3 regions of the Bariatricus sp. HCP28S3_A7 genome follow, and region 1 is predicted to be linked to each of the others. Evidence: riboswitches for the same ligand, from Rfam matches in the RefSeq annotation. Region 1 holds a riboswitch; each other region holds the start of a gene.
The links. Region 1 has a riboswitch for cobalamin ahead of ACTNA4_RS03965 (sirohydrochlorin cobaltochelatase). Riboswitches for the same ligand answer to the same signal wherever they lie in the genome.

Region 1 (6,750 bases):
TACATATTCCATAATACCTACATAATAGGATCTGCCGTCTGCACACAGATTCATCTGGAAGGATCCTTTGTATACCATCTTCTCCTGATATTTCTGCGGTATACATTTGTAAAGTGGGATAATTACCTTCACATCACAATTCTGTTTAACTAATGCCTTCGGGAGCGCGTACATAACATCACCCAAACCTCCGGTCTTCACGAATGGATAGCATTCTGAACCGATAAATGCGATACTTCTTCTTGGACTCATATATACCTCCTGTTTCGGTTCTTCTTTTACCTCTTCTGCCGGTGCTTCTTTGGTTTCCTCTGCCGGTGCTTCTTCTGTTGCCGGTTCCTCTTTGGTTTCCTCTGCCGGTGCTTCTTCTGCTGCCGGTTCTTCTTTGGTTTCTTCCACCGGTGCTTCTTCTGCTGCCGGTTCTTCTTTGGTTTCTTCCACCGGTGCTTCTTCTGCTGCCGGTTCTTCTTTGGTTTCTTCCACCGGTGCTTCTTCTACTACCGGTTCTTCTTTTACTTCTACTACCGCTTCCGCCTTAACTTCTTCCGTTTTCTCTTCTTTTACTTCCTCTGCCTTTGGCTCTTCAGCTTTCACTTCTTCCGCCTCTTTTTCTGCAGGTTCTGCTTTTTTTCTGGTAGTTTTTCTTGTCGTTGTTTTCTTTATCGCAGTCGTTTTCTTTGCTGCTGCCCTCTTCGTAGTTTTCTTTTCTTCAGGTGCTTCCGCCTTTACTGCATCTGCCCCTTCCGGTTTCTCAGTTTCCTTAGCAATCTCTTCTTTCACGATTTCTTCTCCCGGCTCCGTTGTCAAAGAAGCTTCAACCGTTGCCTTTTTGGCAGTCCCTTTTGCCGGTGTACTTTTCTTTACTGCAGTTTTGGTAGTTTGTTTTCTTGCCATTTTATACCTCTCCATAAAAAATACTAATTGTTCACTGTTTGTAATATTTAGAATCTTATATTATTATAACACACAAATCCAAAAATGGGTAAATTTCGTATTCTTTTTATAAAGTAACTTTCAAATACACCTCGACGTACTTACCGCGTGGCAGGAGTCTTATCTTCTTTCAAAATAACTCAGTCCAATTCCACCAGTATCGCCCGGCAAGGTGCCCCATCTCCGTCTCCCAGATTGATCGGTGTCGCATTCAGGAAATAGCATCCTTCGGGAACCCTATCCAGACAGATTCCTTCCAGCAACACAATTTCCGCTCCCAGAAGTGTGTTCTGTTACATAGGCATTTCCGATAAATTTTTCCAGTTTTACCTGGTCGATTGTTCTTCCTTTCTGGAAAAAATGATATGGAGCATCCACATGTGTTCCGTTGTGGGCACACATTCGAAATGCCGATAAATTGCATGGCGAATCCTTTGCTATCACGGATAAGATCTCTTTTTCAGGAGCCGAATCTCCGGGAAATACATTGCATCCGAACACTTCCTGCGAAATATCATATATTCTCATCTCTTCTCCCTCCATTAACCTATTTTATCCAGTATATCACTTTTTTGAAAACAATATTGTCAATCATCAATTATTTTCCCTTATAATAAAAAACCAGACGTTACAATTTTGTTCATCCTGCCAATTGTACCGTCCGGTTATTCACATTATTTGTTTCTTCCAGGTTCGATCTCCGTTCCACCAACGATTTCGCTGTAACTTAACAGCACCCTGACATTTTATTCTTCCCGAACCGGATTCGATACGCTGACTTTATGATCATACCATTTTCCTTTCGTTCCAATCAGCGCAAGGTCAAATTCTTCATCCAACGCCGGAACCGGAACATCAAATCCATTCACTTCTTCCGTCGTTCCATCACTATAGGTAACCGTATCTTCGGTAGGAATCAGAAGCTCCGCTCCTTCTTTCACGGCAGCCTCTGCAAGTCCCGGATAGAGATTGACAATATTTTTCGATGTAAGTGAAATGTGAATCGTCATCTGACCATCCTTAACCGTCAGAGTTCCTTTTCCGTCACAGGCTTCATTTACATGAAACATGCTGCTGTCAGTTTGGAATTCTGCACTGTAAATTCCGTCTTCCAGTTCAGCCTCCCCGGCTTCTTCACTCTGAGCTGTATTTTCCGTAAGTGTCTCGGTATCTGTCTTTGCAGCTTCTTCTTTCTTTCCACATCCGAGCATCAACGCGGATGCCAGTATTGCCATTCCAAGCATGGCTGCTATTTTCTTCTTCATACTTCTGATCCTCCCATTATTTATCAATGACTGCCGCAGTGTGATCAACATAAATCTGCTGAATAGCCTCGATTCCACCAAGTCCTGCAATCTGCACATCCACTTGTTCAAAAAATCCGGAATTCTCAAACAGACTCTTCCATGAATCTTCATCCTCTCCGGCCATATCATTATTTGCGTGATCCCCCGCCACAACCATCAACGGCCGGAGAATGACCTTTTTATATCCCGCATTTTTTACTGCTTCAATAATTGCCTCGCAGGAAGTTTCTTCCGGTTCCCCTTCGACGGTCCCGATAAATACATTGTCGTAGCCGAGTACCTGCATCTGTGTCTGCATCTGGCTGTAGGAAACTTTTGCCGTATGGGAGGTGCCATGTCCCATAAATACAAATGCCGTACCATCTTCCTTCGCTGCATCGAGGCTGTCATATCCTGCTGTTTCAACAGCCTGTGCCGTCACTGCCTTTGCAACAGCTTCTTTATCTGAATTGATTGCCGAAGCATCGCTTCCCACTTCACCCAGAAGCGGTTCCGCAACCTTTACGGATTCAAATTTGTCCTGGTAACGCTCCACTGCTTTGACCAGTTCATCATATTCTGCTCCATGCATCAAGTGGGTCGGCTGTACGATCAGATTCTTCACATTATTTTTCACTGCACGCTCCAGAGCCTGATCCATATTGTCAATACATTCTCCGTCTCTCGCCTGTATGTGATTGATGATAATCTGCGATGTAAATGCTCTTCTTACGGACCAGTCAGGATATGCCTCCTGCAGGGCATCTTCTATTCCTTTAATATCTTCCACGCGGCTGTCATTGTAAGATGTTCCGAAGCTGACTGCCAGAAGTTCATTTTCTCCGATTCCATCCTGGTTCCTTGGATCGTCGGCGGATGCGTCTCCGGTATCTTTTCCAAAATAATCCGGGTCCGCATTTTCTCCTTCTACCAGTTCCTTCTGCTCATCCGTCAGTTCATCCCATGCTTCTTTTGCAGCCTTACACGCTTCATCCGTCTGATCGTTTCTTTCCTGAACATAGATTGCGTCTATCAAATCTGCCACCTCATTCGCTGCTTTCTGATCATCTTCTGTTTCTTTGGTCTCCTCTTTTTCTTCCCCATTTCCACCAGAACATCCTGCTATTGTTAATGTGCTGATTACGGAAACGGCCAGTAGAATTGTGAGTAATCTTTTCTTCATTCTGAATCTCCTCCTTCTTATTATGTCGTTCTCCCGATAATGCGTACAACAAAAAAGAGGTGCCTTTCCCATATCGTCGGTAAAAGGCACACTTCATAATAACATACGCAAACAGCACTCTCTCCAAAACAGCCGGTCTTTCACCGGTGCCTGATGATGAGAATGTGGAATATGACTCTTATCGGTTGCGACCAGTTACTCGTGGCCTGTGGGTTCTTCCCACTCCGTTTTTTGCAGGCAGGTCTCCTGACTTACGGATCCAGATCCAAGGCCGCCTTCCCGATTGCTCAGTGACATTCCTGGCCTTGCACTCCCCGTTTACAGTGACGAGTTCGTACAGGACTTCCACCTGTTTCCCTTTTAATCAGACAGCTAATGCTGTCTGAACCTGACGAACATACCTTATCACAAACCGCCTGAAATGTAAAGCCTGCTTCTTCGTTTTCCCCGATTCCAAATTCAATCGCTGCATGTTCATCTATTTCGGCCGGACCACTCCGGGCGACAACTCCTGCACATAACATAAAAAGACGGCTCATCACCGCCTTTTTATGTATTATTCTTCTTTCTCCGGAAGATCGATCTGTGGACGCACATGCAATTCCTTCGAAATATATTTGCCATCCTTTCGATGCTGCTTCACACATTCAGTCAGTAAAAATTCAATCTGCCCGTTCAGTGAACGGAAATCATCTTCAGCCCAGGCTGCGAGGGCATCGTACAGTTTTGGTGATACCCGAAGCGGTATCTGTTTTTTCGTTTCTGCCATATTAGTAAAGACTTCCTGTATTTACTATCGGCTGTGCATCATGATTTCCACAAAGCACAACCAGCAGATTAGATACCATCGCAGCTTTTCTTTCATCGTCTAATGCTATTGTATCCTTCTCTTCCAGCCTTTCAAGTGCCATCTCCACCATGCCCACGGCTCCGTCAACGATCATTTTTCTCGCATCGATGATCGCAGAAGCCTGCTGTCGCTGAAGCATGACTGCCGCAATCTCCGGAGCATATGCCAGATAAGTGATACGCGCTTCGATGATCGCAAGGCCTGCTTCCTCCACTCTGCCCTGGATCTCTTCTTTAATTCTTGCCGCAACCACTTCGCTGGAACCGCGAAGGCTTCCTTCATCCGCGACACCGTCTCCTGTGGTATCTACATTCGGAGATACATCGTAAGGATATAGCCGCACAATATTACGGAGCGCACTATCGCACTGCAGAGAAAGGTATTCCTTATAGTTGTCTACATTAAAAACTGCTTTTGCCGTGTCCACCACCCGCCATGTAACGGCAATTCCGATCTCCACCGGGTTGCCGAGGCAGTCATTGATCTTCTGACGGTTGTTATTCAGTGTCATAACCTTCAGAGAGATCTTCTTATTCACCGTCTCCACAGCCTGTCCTGCCTGTGGCTGTGTGAAAATTACAGACCTCTTGGACTGGCTGTCCACGTCTCCGCTCTGGTTCAGCTTTGTCTTCGCAGCCGGATTCACACCTACACAGAACGGATTCACAAAATAGAAACCAGGCTCTTTCAGCGTACCGACATAATTTCCGAAAAGAGTAAGCACAAGCGCTTCCTGTGGTTTCAGTGTCTTAAGACCTAAAAACAAAATCCAGCCAAGTGCCAGCCAGATACTGCAAAGAACCACAAGGATCCAGTATTCGTATTCGATCCCAAAGATCAGACCTACCGTTGCGAGTACATACAGAGCGATGGTCAGAAGCAGTACCGGCATTCCGTTCTTCCTATTGTTTAATGTGATTTCCTTCATGAGTTCCCCCTCCTTTATTTTGATATCAAAATGATATCATATTTATTTCATATGTGCAATATAATTTTGAAAAGAAAATAGATTTTGGATTAAAAAACAAAAGCCGGTGAAATGTGGATTCACACAAATCACTGGCTTTGATTTCTCAATACACTTTCGGTTTATATCTCATGTCATGTACCGAATACACCGTCATAAATGCATCCGGATCCTTTTCATTCATGAATCTCATCAGCTTCTGATATTCATGTTTGTCTACAATTGCAATGATCTCCCGGCGCTTTTCAAGCGTATACGCCCCAATCGCTTCATAGATCGTTGCACCGCTGTGCAGATCGTTCAGAATAAAATCCCGCACCAATTCTTCCTTCTGGGATACAATGCACACTCTTTTCTTTTCGTTCTGCCCGAAAATAAAGTAATCCACCACGATCCCGTTAAAATACGTACCGATCACACTCAGTACAACCGTCTTTGAGTCATAAACAAATGCAGCAGAAAGTGCCACACACATCCCGGCAAGGGACATCGCCTTCCCCAACTCCATATGCAGGAATTTGTTCATGATTTTCGCAACAATGTCCAGTCCTCCTGATGACGCATTGCGGTTAAACAAAATACTGAGTCCCACACTCACCAGCAGGATATAGGCGAGTACATCAAGTGCCTGATCTCCGGTCAGCGACTGATTATTTGGCAGAAGCGCTTCCAGAATCCCCATAAATACCGGAAGCATGATGGATGTATACACGGTCTTATATCCGAATTCCGGCCCGCACAGGATAAATCCGATGATCAACAATCCTACATTCAGGATCATGGTGATCGCTGAAATCGAAAGCGGGATAAAATTCGATAACACGATAGCCAGACCTGAAATACTGCTGACCGCTGTATGGCTCGGAATCAGGAAGAAAAATACTGCTGCTGCGATGATCGCAACCGCACCTGTAAGGATAGCCATCTCTTTGAACACACCTTGTTTTTTCATGATAACCTCCAAAATATATTTCTTCCATTATCATAGCACAAATTGTGTCTATTGAATATCCTTCCTGCAATATTTCCAATATCCCAGAACAACACAAATGACAGCCACAGCCATCCCGATCAAAATCATTTTCCCATCCAGACAGCCATTTTCCACAATGTCCGCGCTCTCGGCATAGCCAAATGGTGTGATATATTTTAAGAATTCTGCGCTTTCGGAAATATTAGCCACAATGTTCAGGAAATACATCACAGTCGCAATTCCCAGTCCGATTCCGATTCCGCTTTTTCTGATAAATGCTGAAATTCCAAAGCATATACCTGCCAGTTCCAGCTGCACCAGAAAAAATGCAAGATGGATCAGAGAAATTTCTTTCCACATGATCTCTTCTCCGATTCCTTTAATGGAAGCAACCGACAGCGCAAAGATGATCGCATTCAGAATCACGATCTGAATAAGAACAGAAATCAGCTTTTCACTGACAACCCGGCTTCTGCTGACCGGATGTGTAAGCAGAAATTCTGCGGTTCTTTCTTTTTCTTCCTTTGCCAGAACCCCGACTGCAACAAAAGAGGCAAA
Region 2 (6,750 bases), on a different contig from region 1:
GGAACACCGCTTGCAATTCCGAACTGGAAGCTTCATAATATCGTAGAGACAAGCGGAGCGGTTGTGGTATGTGAAGAAATGTGTACGGGAACACGCTACTTCGAGAACTATGTGGATGAGACAAAAGAAACGCTGGAAGACCAGATCATGGCTCTTTCTGAGCGGTATATGAATATCAACTGTGCTTGCTTCACGCCGAATCACGCAAGAATTGATGACATTTTACGTCTTGCGAAAGAGTACAAGGTTGACGGTATCATTGATGTGAATCTGAAATTCTGTAATCTGTACGATACAGAAGGCTACTTTGTAGAACGTGCGATGAAAGAAGCAGGTATTCCGGTTCTTGGAATTGAGACAGATTATACAGACAGTGATGCACAGCAGCTTCGTACCAGAGTCAGTGCATTTGTGGAAATGCTGAATAATTAAAAAATGTGAGGAACATAGAGCTATGCAGAAAATACAGCATTATGTATTGTTTCCCAATCATGATAATGGAATGCGTCTCTATAAAGAATTAAAAAAACTGGGGGTTTGGGCAGTGATTGCCCCGACCCCCAGAAGTGCGAGTAAATGCTGCGGTATTTCACTAATGGTGAAAGAAGAAGATCTTGAGGTGATCCGGCAGTGTATTCGTGAACATGATATAGAGATCTTGAAAATCACCGAAGTGGAAATGGATTTGAATCCACACAGAGATCAATATTGTTAGAAGAGGTAGGAATATGAATTACGTTGGAATAGATATCGGATCCACAGCATCCAAAGTTGCTGTGATCGGGGATAAGGAGCTTCAATTTGTACTGCCTACAGGATGGAGCAGCAAGGAGACCACCTTACTTATCAAGGAGAAACTTCTTGCAGAAGGAGTGGATGTCATGTCTGATGAGACAAAAGTTGCAGCGACCGGATATGGAAGAATTGCTGTAGATTTTGCAGATTATGTGATTACCGAAATAACATGTCATGCAAGAGGCGGAAGACAGATGGCAGGAGATAATTGTACGATTATTGATGTGGGCGGACAGGATACCAAAGTAATCCTGGTCGAGAACGGAACCGTGCAGGATTTCCTGATGAATGATAAATGTTCCGCCGGGACCGGGAAATTTCTGGAGATTATGGCAAATCGTCTCGGAATCACGCTTCAGGAGCTTTTTGATATGGCTGAAAGCGGAACAGTCTTACCAATCAGTTCTCTTTGCACCGTATTTGCAGAGTCCGAAGTCATCAATTATATCGGTGTCGGGAAAAATCGTGAAGATATTGCGGCGGGGGTCGTTGATTCCGTAGCATCTAAGGTGGCACAGTTGAGCCAGAAGAAGGCACTGTCAGATAAGATTATTCTGACAGGAGGGTTGAGTCACAGTACATATTTTACCAGAATCCTTTCTGCAAAAATCAGAAAGACGGTGGAACCTACTGAAAACGGACGGTATGCCGGCGCGCTGGGGGCAGCACTACTGGCGAAGGAGAAGAAGAATAAATAGTAGCAAAGAAATATAAGTGAGCACAAAGAGCAGGAGCAAGGTGATACTCATCAGTACCCTTGCTCCTGCTTTCCTTTCTGTAAGATATTTCTATTTCCGGAGTCTTTACATTTTTTGCAGTATATGATAAGGTAAGCTTGATAGGTTCAGACAATCACCGGTTGTCTGATTAAAAGGGAAACAGGTGCAAATCCTGTACGAACTCGTCACTGTGATCGGGGAGTGCAAGGCCATTTATGTCACTGAGCAATTGGGAAGGCGGCCTTAGATTAAGATCCGTAAGCCAGGAGACCTGCCTATTGAAAAACGGAGTGGGGAAGGACCCACAGATCACGAGTAACTGGTCGCAACCGATCATAATGGAAATGATACATTCCCGGGCGATGCCTGTATCTGCCGGGAGTGCTGTTTTGTTATGTATTCATTACGCCCTTTTACCATTTTTATGGAAAAGGGCTTTTTTGTCTACGAGATTTTTATCCTGCAGACTTAAAAGCGAATGAGAATATATCGGAAATGGCCAGAAAATGAAGGAGGAGCAGGATGAAGAAAAAACTGGTAACTATTTTACTGGCTGTTTCATTGGTGGGAACCCTGGTTCTGTCAGGATGTTCCGGAAAAAGCGATGAAAATGCGGAAACAACAGTAGAAAACGACAAGGAAGAAAGTACAGAAAACGAGGATCAGAAGGCTGCGGATGAGGTGGCAGCGCTGATTGACGCAATCTATGTACAGCAAAGAACGGATGAGACGGATGAACAGTGTAAGAAAGCGAAAGAAGCCTGGGACGCACTGACAGACGCCCAGAAGGAACTGGTAGAAGGTGAAAATGCAGATCCGGATTACTTTGGAAGAGATACAGGCGATGCATCCAAGGATGATCCGCTGAATCAGGATGATATCGGAGAAAATGAGATTCTTGTTGTCAGCTTCGGAACATCTTTTAATGACAGCCGTGTAGAGGATATTAAAGGAATTGAAGATGCACTTCAGGAAGCGTATCCGGACTGGTCTGTAAGAAGAGCCTTTACCGCGCAGATCATTATCAATCATATTCAGGCAAGAGACGGAGAATGCATTGACAATATGGATCAGGCACTGGAGCGAGCGGTCGCAAACGGCGTAAAGAATCTGGTTGTCCAGCCGACACACCTGATGCATGGCGCAGAGTATGATGAATTGATGGAATCTGTTGAGGCATATGCGGACAAATTTGAGAGTGTAAAAGTTGCAGAACCTCTGCTTGGAGAAGTGGGTGCAGATGCGGAAACTGTCAATGACGATAAGGCAGCAGTTGCTGAGGCAATTACTGCGGAAGCAGTCAGCGAAGCAGGCTATGACAGCCTGGATGCTGCAAAAGAGGATGGTGCTGCTTTTGTGTTCCTGGGACATGGAACTTCTCATACCGCGAAGGTGTCTTACAGCCAGATGCAGGCACAGATGTCTGCCCTTGGATATGAGAACGTGTTTATCGGAACTGTCGAAGGAGAGCCGGAAGAAACTGCATGTGAAGCTGTCATTGAAGCTGTTTCCCAGGCAGGGTATAAAAAAGTAATCCTTCGTCCGCTGATGGTAGTGGCCGGCGATCATGCCAATAATGACATGGCCGGAGACGACGAAGACTCATGGAAGAGTATGTTTGAAGCTTCCGGAGAATTTGAAAGTATAGAAACACAGATTGCTGGTCTTGGAGGAATTGCTAAGATTCAGGAAATTTATATTGCACATACTGCAGCAGTGATCGGTCAGTAATCGCATGAGTCAATAAATAATATAGATCTAATATCTTTTGTTTCGTGGCAATGTATGGAGAGAGGGGCTCCTGCATTGCCACGATTTTTTTGTATGCAAACATGCATTATTGAGAAATGTTTTCATGACTGAGTGAATCATTAGAAGATATATATGATATAATGAATTAGCCATAGCTAACCCCATATTCGTTTATCAGATGGAAATAGAAGGAGGAATGAAAGATAATTGATGGAAATAACACAGAAACGAGAACGGGAAAAAGAAAAGCGAAAACTGAAAAGAGAAAAGGAGTAGTTATGTCAGAGGAAGAGAGATATTTTTTGGAAGTTGTAGATTTAAAGAAAGGATTTGGAAGTGGGGACACCCGCCAGGAAGTATTATGCGGGATGAATTTTTCGGCCGCAAAAGGGGAGTTCTGTGTTCTGCTGGGACCTTCCGGTTCGGGAAAATCCACACTTTTTAATATTATTGGAGGAATCGACAGTGCCGATTTCGGCTATATTTCCATAAACGGTGACAAACTGGAGGATATGGGAGAAAGGGAATTGACACAGTACCGCAGGAAGCATCTGGGATATGTGTTTCAGATGTATAATCTGATCGGCAATTTAAATGTGAAAGAAAATATTGAGGTAGGTGCATATCTGTCGGATCATCCGCTTGATATTGATGATCTGTTACAGACTCTGGGACTCTATGAACACCGTTATAAACTCCCGAACCAGCTCTCCGGCGGGCAGCAGCAGAGAGTTTCTATCGGACGCGCTATTGTGAAGAATCCGGATATCCTGCTTTGCGATGAGCCGACAGGTGCATTGGATTATACGACTTCCAAGGAAATATTGAAGTTGATTGAAGACATCAATCGAAAGTATAAGAATACGGTCATTATGGTTACGCATAATGAAGCTATCAAAAATATGGCAGATCATGTGATCAAGCTGAGAGATGGAAGAGTGCGCCATAATGAGAAAAATACAAATAAAATTTCGGCAGTGGAGCTTGAATGGTAAGGAGTGTGGCAAGTATGAGGGACAGGAAAGTGAAAAATCCGCTTCAAAAGCGCATTCCCAGAGAATTAAAAGGTGACTGGAAAAAATATCTGGTGGTTGCGTTGTTTTTAATCCTTACAATTGGATTTGTTTCAGGGATGTATGTTGCCAATGGGAGCATGATGCAGGCTGCAGTGGATGGTAAAGAAAAGTATTGTCTGGAGGATGGGCACTTTGAACTGAATGAGAAGGCGGATCAGGAGCTGATTCATGCAATCGAAACAGGTGAAAAGGCAGTCCCTGTAACTGTATATGAGAATTTCTATCGGAGTGAGGTGGAAGATCACGATAATGACGGAAAGTCGGATGGCACAATACGGGTGTATGAAAAAACAGAGGATATCAATCTGGCCTGCCTGATGGAAGGAAGTTTCCCGGAAACGGAAGAGGAGATTGCCATTGACCGGATGCATGCAGATAATGCAGGAATTCAGGTTGGAGATACCATTTCCGTCAGTGAGCAGTCCTATCAGGTGACAGGGCTGATTTCCTATGTGAATTATTCTACTCTTCATGAGAAAAGTACAGATCTGATGTTTGATGCACTGAAATTTAATGTGGCGATGGTGACGAAAGATGGCTTTGAACGCCTGTCCGGTTCGTTGCATTATACCTATGCATGGAGATATGAACAGGAACCGATGGATGAGATTGAAGAAAAGAAACAGTCGGACGATTTTATGAGGGCTTTGCTTACCCAGACGGTCATGTGGGATAATGAACTTCAGGATTATTTGCCCCGTTATGCAAACCCGGCAGTCAACTTTGCAACGGATGATATGGGGTCAGATGAAGCGATGGGCGGAGTCCTGCTGGATATCCTGATTGTGATCATTGCATTTATTTTTGCGGTCACCATCAGTAATACCATTGCGAAAGAATCACAGACGATTGGCACCCTGCGGGCATCCGGATATACAAAGGGTGAGCTCGTGCGGCATTATCTGGCAATGCCTGTGCTTGTAACAATGATTGCAGCTGTTGTTGGTAACCTGTTGGGCTATACTGTCTTCAAAGATGTTGTAGTATCCATGTATTATAACAGTTACAGCCTCCCTGCTTATGAAACAATATGGAATCCGGATGCATTTATTAAGACGACAGTGATACCAGTATTCCTGATGCTTGCAGTGAATCTGATTGTGATCATTTACATGATGCAGCATACGCCTTTGCAGTTTTTACGGCGTGATCTTAAAAAAACAAGACGGAAGAAAACGATACGGCTGCCGAAGTGGAAGTTCTTCAGCAGATTCCGTCTGCGTATCATATTTCAGAACATGCCAAATTATGCTGTTCTTTTTGCAGGTATTTTCTTTGTTATGGTTATGCTGGCAATGGCGGTCGGAATGCCGTCTACGCTGAAGTACTATCAGGATCATGCAGAAAATCTGATGTTTGCAAAATACCAGTATGTATTGAAATCTTGTGAAGACGAAGAAGGACAAATGATTCAGACGGATGTTACAGATGCAGAGCAATTTTGCATGAAGGCACTGAAGAAGACAGGGGATGCACTGGATGAAGAAGTATCTGTTTATGGGGTCAAGGATGACAGCAAATATATCCGGATCGAAGATTTAGCATCGTTGAAAGAAAATGAAGTATATCTTTCCCGGCCATTTATTGAAAAGTATAATCTGAAAGTGGGAGATGTCATCACGCTGGATGAAAAATATGAATATAAGCAGTATCAGTTCAAGGTGGCAGGAATTTACGAAAAATGCCAGAATATTGCAGTATTTTCAGATTTTGTGTATTCTGTTGTCAGCGGTCCTGATCTATCTTCTGACGAAGTTGATTATCGAAAAGAACGAAACGGCAATCTCCATGACGAAGATTCTTGGTTATGAAAACCGTGAAATCGCAAGTCTGTATTTGCTTTCTACAACAATGGTAGTGATTGTGGCAGATACGGTGAGCGTGATATTAGGCGCTATGGTTATGAATCAGGCATGGAAAAGTATTATGTCTGAATACAGTGGCTGGTTTGCTTTTGTGATAGAACCGATAGGATATATAAAGATGTTTGTCTTTGTGCTTCTTGGGTATTTGATGGTGCTGGTGCTGGATTTTCGGAGGATCCGAAAGATTCCGATGGAAGAAGCGTTGAAAAATGTTGAATAATTTTTTTAGCTGGATTCGAAATGAGGAAAATAATCAATACGAGAATATGGATTGACAATGGGAGCAGAAACAGATAATATATAAATAGTTAGCAAAAGCTAACTTAAATGTTTATATCCGTACTGAACGGCTATACAAATTAAGACAAAGAAACGCCTACATGGCGTTTTCTTTAAAACCCGATGTTAGGCAAAACTAACAAAAGAAAGGAGATACATAAAATGAGCGTAGTGATTATCGGAGGAAATGAATGCATGGTTCGTCAGTACAAGGATCTATGCCAGGAATATCAGTGTGATGCGAAAGTATTTCCAAAACAGAAA
Region 3 (6,750 bases), on a different contig from region 1:
CGGAATGCCTGTTCCGCAGGCGGAGATTACAAAAACACGCGGCTCTCCCTCCGGTCTCGGAAGCTCGACACTTCCAAAGCACGGGTCATAGGATCCGTTGTCGAGTCCGTAGAGTTCCCGGATTACTTCTTCTTTGAATACTTCTTCCGGTTTCCCATAGCAGAAAATCCGGTCACCCCTGACGCAGAGAATCTTATCCGATATTTTCTGTGCCAGATCGATCTCGTGAAGCGACATGACGACCGTGATTTTTTTCTCCTTTGCCAGTTTCCGGAGCATCGACAGAAGTTCGAGTTTATAATGAATATCCAGATAGGAAGTCGGTTCATCCAGGATCAGAACCTCCGGCTCCTGGCAGATCGCACGCGCAAGCATGATCCGCTGTCTCTGCCCGTCACTGATCGCCTGAAAGCTTTGATTTTCAAGCTCACGGACATGCACCGCTTCCATTGCCTCATCTACGATTTCTTTATCTTTCTTCGTGAGGATCCCCAGCCTTCCGGTATACGGATACCGACCGGTTTCCACCACATCGCGGCAGGTCATCAGTTCCGTCTTCATCCGCTCCGTCAGCACCACCGCCATTTTCCTGGCAAGAATAGCATTTTCCATAGCATCGATCCTCTCATCCGCAATGGAGACATTTCCTCCAAGCGTTTTGATCTGTCGGGTGATACTTTTTAAAATGGTCGATTTTCCAGCACCATTTGGACCGATCAGTGTTACGATCTCCCCTTTTTGAATCTCCGTGCAAATATCGCGGATCAGGGGTTTCCCATGATAGCCTACCGTCAGATCCTGCAACTTTACATATGCATTTTCCATCATTCTCTTCCCTTCTGTCTGTGCAGCATCATAAAGATGACGACCGGTGCTCCGAAAATGGAAGTGACCGTACTGATATTGAGTTCCAGCGGTGCAAATGCCATCCGTGCAATAAGATCACACCCCATACAGAACACCGCTCCTCCCAGAAATGTTCCCGGGATCACGATCAGCGGTTTCGCCGTATTCAGCATCCTCTTTACCAGAAACGGAACCGCGATCCCAACAAAAGAAACCGGTCCGGCAAATGCGGTCACACAGCCCGACAGCATACTGGAGAGCAGGATCAGAAGCACACGAAAAACTCGGATATTGACTCCTGCGCTTCTCGCATAGGCTTCGCCAAGCTGGTACGCACCGATTGGCTTGGAATAGAGGAAGGTAATCACAACGGTGACAGCAATCAATACAAAAGCAACCTTCACGTTGCTCCAGCTCATCCCAGAAAAGCTTCCCTGAGACCAGCCGTGCAAATTCACGATATCCGAGTCCTCCGCAAATGTAACCACAAAATCCGTAACCGCCGAACAGATATAGCCGATCATGATTCCGGCCACCAGAAGGGTTGCCATATGATTGATCTTTCTTGACATCAGAAGGATGAATCCGGTCGCAATCAGTGAACCTATAAATGCCGCTATAATGAGCGTATACGAAGAGACTCTGCTGAAGTACTTCAGAAATACGATCATCGTCAGGGCGACCACCATTTTCGCGCCCGAGGAAATGCCAAGCACAAAGGGGCCTGCAATCGGATTGGCAAAAAAAGTCTGAAGCAGGAACCCGGACAGAGAAAGGGCACCTCCGAGAAGGGCTGCCATCAGAACTCTTGGCAGACGAATTTTCCAGATGATACTGTAATTCGCATCCTGCTTTGCCTGTCCGAATAGAATATTCAGAATCTCAGAAACAGAAATATGTACATTTCCCGTATTAATATTCAGCACAATAATCACACAAAATGCAGCCAGAAGTCCGGCAAACACCAGCAAATACCGGATCCGTCTTCTCATCTCTTCCATTCGTACCGGCTTATTCTTCCTTTTCTCCATGGTTCCTCACTTTCTCATATCCTGATATCGTCATGACACTTTATATAAAAATGTCATCTCCTCCGTTTTTCCATCGGTAAGCATCAGATGAATGTCTGTAATCAGATTTCCGACAATGTCTGTCGCCTGATACAGGTACTTTCCGGTACACCACACATTTCCTTCCTGCACCGCTTTAAAATCTGCAAACAGCTCACTTTTCGCCAGAAGATCCTCCATCGATTCCACCGGATTATCGATCGATGAATTGTAGATCAGATAGTCCGCGTCGGCTGCAGATGCAAAGAATTCTTCCATAGAAATGCTGATCGACGCACTGTTATTTTCCGTATTTTCAAGATCATCGAAAACATAACGTCCACCCGCAATCTCGATCATTTTCGGAATGTAATCTTCGGACTTTCTGACCACGACGGTTCCATCGGTACTCACATAGAAAAAGGCGACCGTCTGCTCTGTATTTTCAAAGTCCTTCAGTTCTTCGATTACTTTGGACTGTTCCTTGAAAAATGTCTCTGCCTGTTCTTCTTTGTCCAGCATCGCGGCATAGACCTTGATCCACTCCGTTCTTCCAAGCGGATGCGTCTCATAACTGGACCGGTCGATAAATACCGGAATCTCAAGCATCTCAAGCATCTCCTGCACCTTCGGAGTATGCAGGATCATCGTGGATTCAATAGCCAGATCACATTCCTCATCGATCAGGAGTTCATAATCCGGCTCACTGTATTTTCCGGCATAAAGGATGGCGCCATCTTCCATAGCCTGCACCGCATTTTCAATGTACCAGCCGGATTTTTGTGTCCCGCTCAGGCGAATCGCATCCAATGCATCAAGCGAATCAAATAATGCCATCACCGATGTTGCCGCAAGATAAATACGGTCCAGCGGCTGATGTAAAATCACGATGTCTTCTTCCAGATCCGACGGAATATTCCTGCCCTCCGGAACAAGAAGATAGTCTTCCCCGTCCCGGATCCGGATCAGCTTATATCCATCCTGATAATAATATACCCCGAACCCTTTTGCATAATCAAGTTCCATCGCAGATTCATAAGTAAGTCCCTTGATTTCCATTGGTCCCGGCGTTTCTTTCGCCTCTTCCCGCTGTGGTTCAGATGTCATCTTATTTTCTTCCGTTTCCGGCATCGTTTTCTCTTCCGAACCACATCCCGGAATTCCGAAAATCAGTACCGCAATCAGTATCATACACAGGAACCGTGCTGCTCTCTTTTTCATCGTATCCCTCTTTCCACTTTCGATCCGATCCGCAAAGCACAAATTTCCCATTCAAAAAAGCCCGCTTTTCCTGTACGAAAGCAGACTTCCCCCTGAAATATTCTGCAAATCTATGCTTTCATCGGAAGCTATTCACATTCTTCTCAGCAGGTCTCCTGACTTACAGCTCATCGCCCGGTTATGCCTTCTCGCGCTGGATACGCAATGACTTATCTATAACCTCGCTCCCTGTTTACAGTGGCCGGACCGCTCAGGATTTGCACCTGATTCCCTTTTAACCCGGCAGATCTGAATCATCTGCCCGGCACTGAAAAGCCCAATATAGAACACCCTCACTATAACATATCCCCGCCTGTATGGCAACCGCATTTTTCCCTTGAAATCCTTTCGAAATCCATTGCCTTTTATCCGGTAGATATAATATAATAAGCAGGACACTGTCACTTGTTACCACATAACAAAGGAGAATCGAAAATGAGCATTTTAAATGTTGAACATCTTTCCCACGGCTTCGGTGACCGCGCCATTTTTCATGATGTGTCCTTCCGTCTTCTGAAAGGCGAACACATTGGACTTGTCGGAGCCAACGGAGAAGGGAAATCTACTTTTTTTAATATTGTTACAGGAAAACTCCAGCCGGACGAAGGGAAAATCGAATGGGCAAAAAATGTCCGTGTCGGTTATCTCGATCAGCACACTGTACTTGAAAAGGGCATGACGATCCGCGAAGTGCTGAAATCCGCCTTTTCCTGGCTTTTTGAACTGGAAACGAAGATGAACGAGATCTGTGACCGCCTCGGGGACGTGGATGAAGATACTATGATGACACTTATGGAAGAGCTTGGGACCATCCAGGACACACTGACCATGCACGATTTCTATGTGATCGATGCAAAGGTCGAAGAAGTCGCACGCGCGCTGGGGCTTCTGGATCTTGGACTGGACAAGGATGTCACCGACTTAAGCGGCGGCCAGCGCACCCGTATCCTGCTCGGCAAACTCCTTCTGGAAAAGCCGGACATCCTGCTTCTGGACGAGCCAACCAACTATCTGGACGAAGAACATATCAACTGGCTGAAACGTTATCTCACCGAATATGAAAATGCGTTCGTCCTGATTTCCCATGACATTCCGTTTCTGAATGAAGTGGTGAACATCATTTATCATATGGAAAATCAGGAACTGAACCGCTACGTCGGAGATTATGACAATTTCCAGAAAATCTACGAAGTGAAGAAAGCCCAGCTTGAGGCTGCCTACAAGAAGCAGCAGCAGGAAATCAGTCAACTCAAGGATTTTGTGGCACGCAATAAAGCGCGCGTCTCCACCCGCAACATGGCCATGTCCCGTCAGAAAAAGCTGGATAAGATGGATGTCATAGAGCTCGCCGCCGAGCGTCCGAAGCCGGAATTCCATTTCCGCCTCGGCCGGACACCGGGTAAATACATCTTTGAGACCAAAGATTTCGTCATCGGTTACGACGAACCCCTTTCACGGCCTCTGAACCTCACGCTGGAGCGTGGCCAGAAAATTGCGCTGACCGGTGCAAACGGAATCGGAAAGACTACGCTGATCAAGAGTATTCTCGGTCTGGTTCCTCCGCTTTCCGGTAAATGTGAGCTGGGCGAGAATCTGCTGACCGGCTATTTTGAACAGGAGGCAGGCCACAACAACCGAACCACCTGCATCGATGAGATCTGGGAAGAATTCCCTTCCTACACTCAGTATGAAGTACGCTCCGCGCTCGCCAAATGCGGACTTACGACCAAACACATCGAAAGCCAGATTCGCGTCTTGAGCGGCGGGGAACAGGCAAAAGTGCGCCTGTGCAAGATCCTGAACAAAGAAACCAATGTGCTGATGCTGGACGAACCTACCAATCATCTGGATGTAGATGCCAAGGATTCACTGAAAAAGGCACTTCAGGAATACCGCGGGACCCTGCTCCTCATCTGCCATGAGCCGGAATTCTACCAGGATATTGTAAATGCGGTGTGGGACTGCTCCAAATGGACGACAAAGATTGTGTAATTGTTATTCACACAAAAACAATTTCAGGGGTTGACTGATATTATGTTATCAATCACCCCCTGTTCTTATCCCCGTATCTTCTCTTTAATTCATCAAATACCTCTTCCAGCGCAAGTCCTTCTTCCTCCGGTCTTCCCACCACAACCAGCACAGTCCCGGCCTCCTTTGCAGCCTTAACTTTTTCCGGGAATCCCCCCGCTTTGCCGGACTCTTTCGTGACAAAATATTTTGCATCCACATGCCGGAGCATTGCCAGATTCATTTCCTCCGAAAACGGTCCCTGCATAGCAATCAGATGTTTCCCCTCAAACCCAAGCCGGATACTGTCCTCCACCGCTTTCCCCGTCGACAGAACCCTAGCAAAACATCGCTCTTTATAATTGGGGATGGAAGCATACTTTTCCAGTTCCTTACTTCCCGTCGCAATCAGAATATTCCCCTCCGTTTTCTCCAGATATTCCACCGCCTGCTTCACAGTACTCGTCCAAACGATCTCTCCGGTCTCTACCGTGAATGCCTCTTCACACTCCCTCCGCAGACACCTCAAATACTCCGTCCCCGTATTCTCACATGCTTTACGAATATTCCGTGTCACAAGAACCGCAAACGGATGAGTCGCATCAATCACAAGCTCAACCTTTTCTTTCCTAATAAACGCTTCAATCTGCCCCTCATCCATTCTTCCAACAAAAGTCTGTATATTATCACAATCATCCAGACACGTTTTACCATATTCCGTTGCCACACTTACGAGAGCCTGAACCTTTAATCCCCCAGCAAATTCTGCCAGTTCCCTGCCCTCCGTCGTTCCTGCAAAAATCAAAATCTTCTCCATTTTTTCTCCCTGTCGTTGGGGACGGTTCTTCCCAGTTATTTCCAATGATTCAGTTTCGGAACCACTGCTTCCATATGCGCTCGCACCTGTTCTGCAGGCCAATTCTCATTTGCCAAATGTTCTACACAAAAATCGATCAGCTGTTCTTTACTCGTATACTTGAATTCGCCATCCGAATAGCACCACTTACAGTATTCTTCATTGAAATCGCCATTCGGCTCTTTGCTGATTGTGGAATCGTCAAGCGGCATTCCACAGCATTGGCATATCAACTGTCTCGGTGCACCCAAGAGGGTATTAATTGAAACATCAAATACCCTGGATAACAGTTTTAATGTGTCAGTATTAGGTACAGTCTCACCGTTTTCCCAACGAGACACAGCCTGTCTTGTAACCATTACTTTTTGTGCAAGTTCTTCCTGCGATAGTCCGCTTTTTCTGCGGAGTTCTAAAATAATATCTTTTGTCTCCATTGTTTTATCCTCCATAAGAAAAATATAACAATTTTTTATTTTTCATGCAAGCAACCCGCTGTTGCTGCAGATAAATTGATCTGTTCTGGGAAATGGAATCTGCAATTCTTATATCATTCATCAGCGGTACCGGAACTTCATCACAAGTGTGATGATAGACAAATCCCGCATGACCATTCAGTTTAAGTTCAATGGCTCCAATCAAATATCAGTACACTAATATGACAATTTCATTTTCCGACAAACAACTGCAAATGTCATCTGTTCCAGACTCGACTTCGGAAGAATCAGTTCC

Region 2: another riboswitch for cobalamin. It lies ahead of ACTNA4_RS13955 (sirohydrochlorin cobaltochelatase); the one in region 1 lies ahead of ACTNA4_RS03965 (sirohydrochlorin cobaltochelatase).
Region 3: another riboswitch for cobalamin. It lies ahead of ACTNA4_RS02000 (ABC transporter substrate-binding protein); the one in region 1 lies ahead of ACTNA4_RS03965 (sirohydrochlorin cobaltochelatase).

The regions. Positions count from the first base shown of each region.
Region 1 is NZ_JBQHSG010000004.1:53,282-60,031, forward strand. It holds gene ACTNA4_RS03945 (glycogen/starch synthase) at 1-894, opposite strand, end outside; gene ACTNA4_RS03950 (hypothetical protein) at 1,074-1,199, opposite strand; gene ACTNA4_RS03955 (cyclase family protein) at 1,171-1,461, opposite strand; gene ACTNA4_RS03960 (hypothetical protein) at 1,680-2,198, opposite strand; gene ACTNA4_RS03965 (sirohydrochlorin cobaltochelatase) at 2,215-3,402, opposite strand; cobalamin riboswitch at 3,622-3,809, opposite strand; gene ACTNA4_RS03970 (PTS ascorbate transporter subunit IIC) at 3,959-4,171, opposite strand; gene ACTNA4_RS03975 (SPFH domain-containing protein) at 4,173-5,180, opposite strand; gene ACTNA4_RS03980 (YitT family protein) at 5,326-6,171, opposite strand; gene ACTNA4_RS03985 (ABC transporter permease subunit) at 6,220-6,750, opposite strand, start outside.
Region 2 is NZ_JBQHSG010000030.1:9,375-16,124, forward strand. It holds gene ACTNA4_RS13940 (double-cubane-cluster-containing anaerobic reductase) at 1-432, shown strand, start outside; gene ACTNA4_RS13945 (DUF3343 domain-containing protein) at 455-715, shown strand; gene ACTNA4_RS13950 (acyl-CoA dehydratase activase) at 729-1,493, shown strand; cobalamin riboswitch at 1,619-1,807, shown strand; gene ACTNA4_RS13955 (sirohydrochlorin cobaltochelatase) at 2,037-3,245, shown strand; gene ACTNA4_RS13960 (ABC transporter ATP-binding protein) at 3,545-4,261, shown strand; gene ACTNA4_RS13965 (FtsX-like permease family protein) at 4,276-6,153, shown strand; gene ACTNA4_RS13970 (FtsX-like permease family protein) at 6,098-6,427, shown strand; gene ACTNA4_RS13975 (DUF2325 domain-containing protein) at 6,649-6,750, shown strand, end outside.
Region 3 is NZ_JBQHSG010000002.1:134,854-141,603, forward strand. It holds gene ACTNA4_RS01990 (ABC transporter ATP-binding protein) at 1-825, opposite strand, end outside; gene ACTNA4_RS01995 (FecCD family ABC transporter permease) at 825-1,877, opposite strand; gene ACTNA4_RS02000 (ABC transporter substrate-binding protein) at 1,908-3,116, opposite strand; cobalamin riboswitch at 3,245-3,443, opposite strand; gene ACTNA4_RS02005 (ABC-F family ATP-binding cassette domain-containing protein) at 3,591-5,147, shown strand; gene cobK (precorrin-6A reductase) at 5,200-5,982, opposite strand; gene ACTNA4_RS02015 (zinc ribbon domain-containing protein) at 6,018-6,455, opposite strand; gene ACTNA4_RS02020 (cobalt-precorrin 5A hydrolase) at 6,672-6,750, opposite strand, start outside.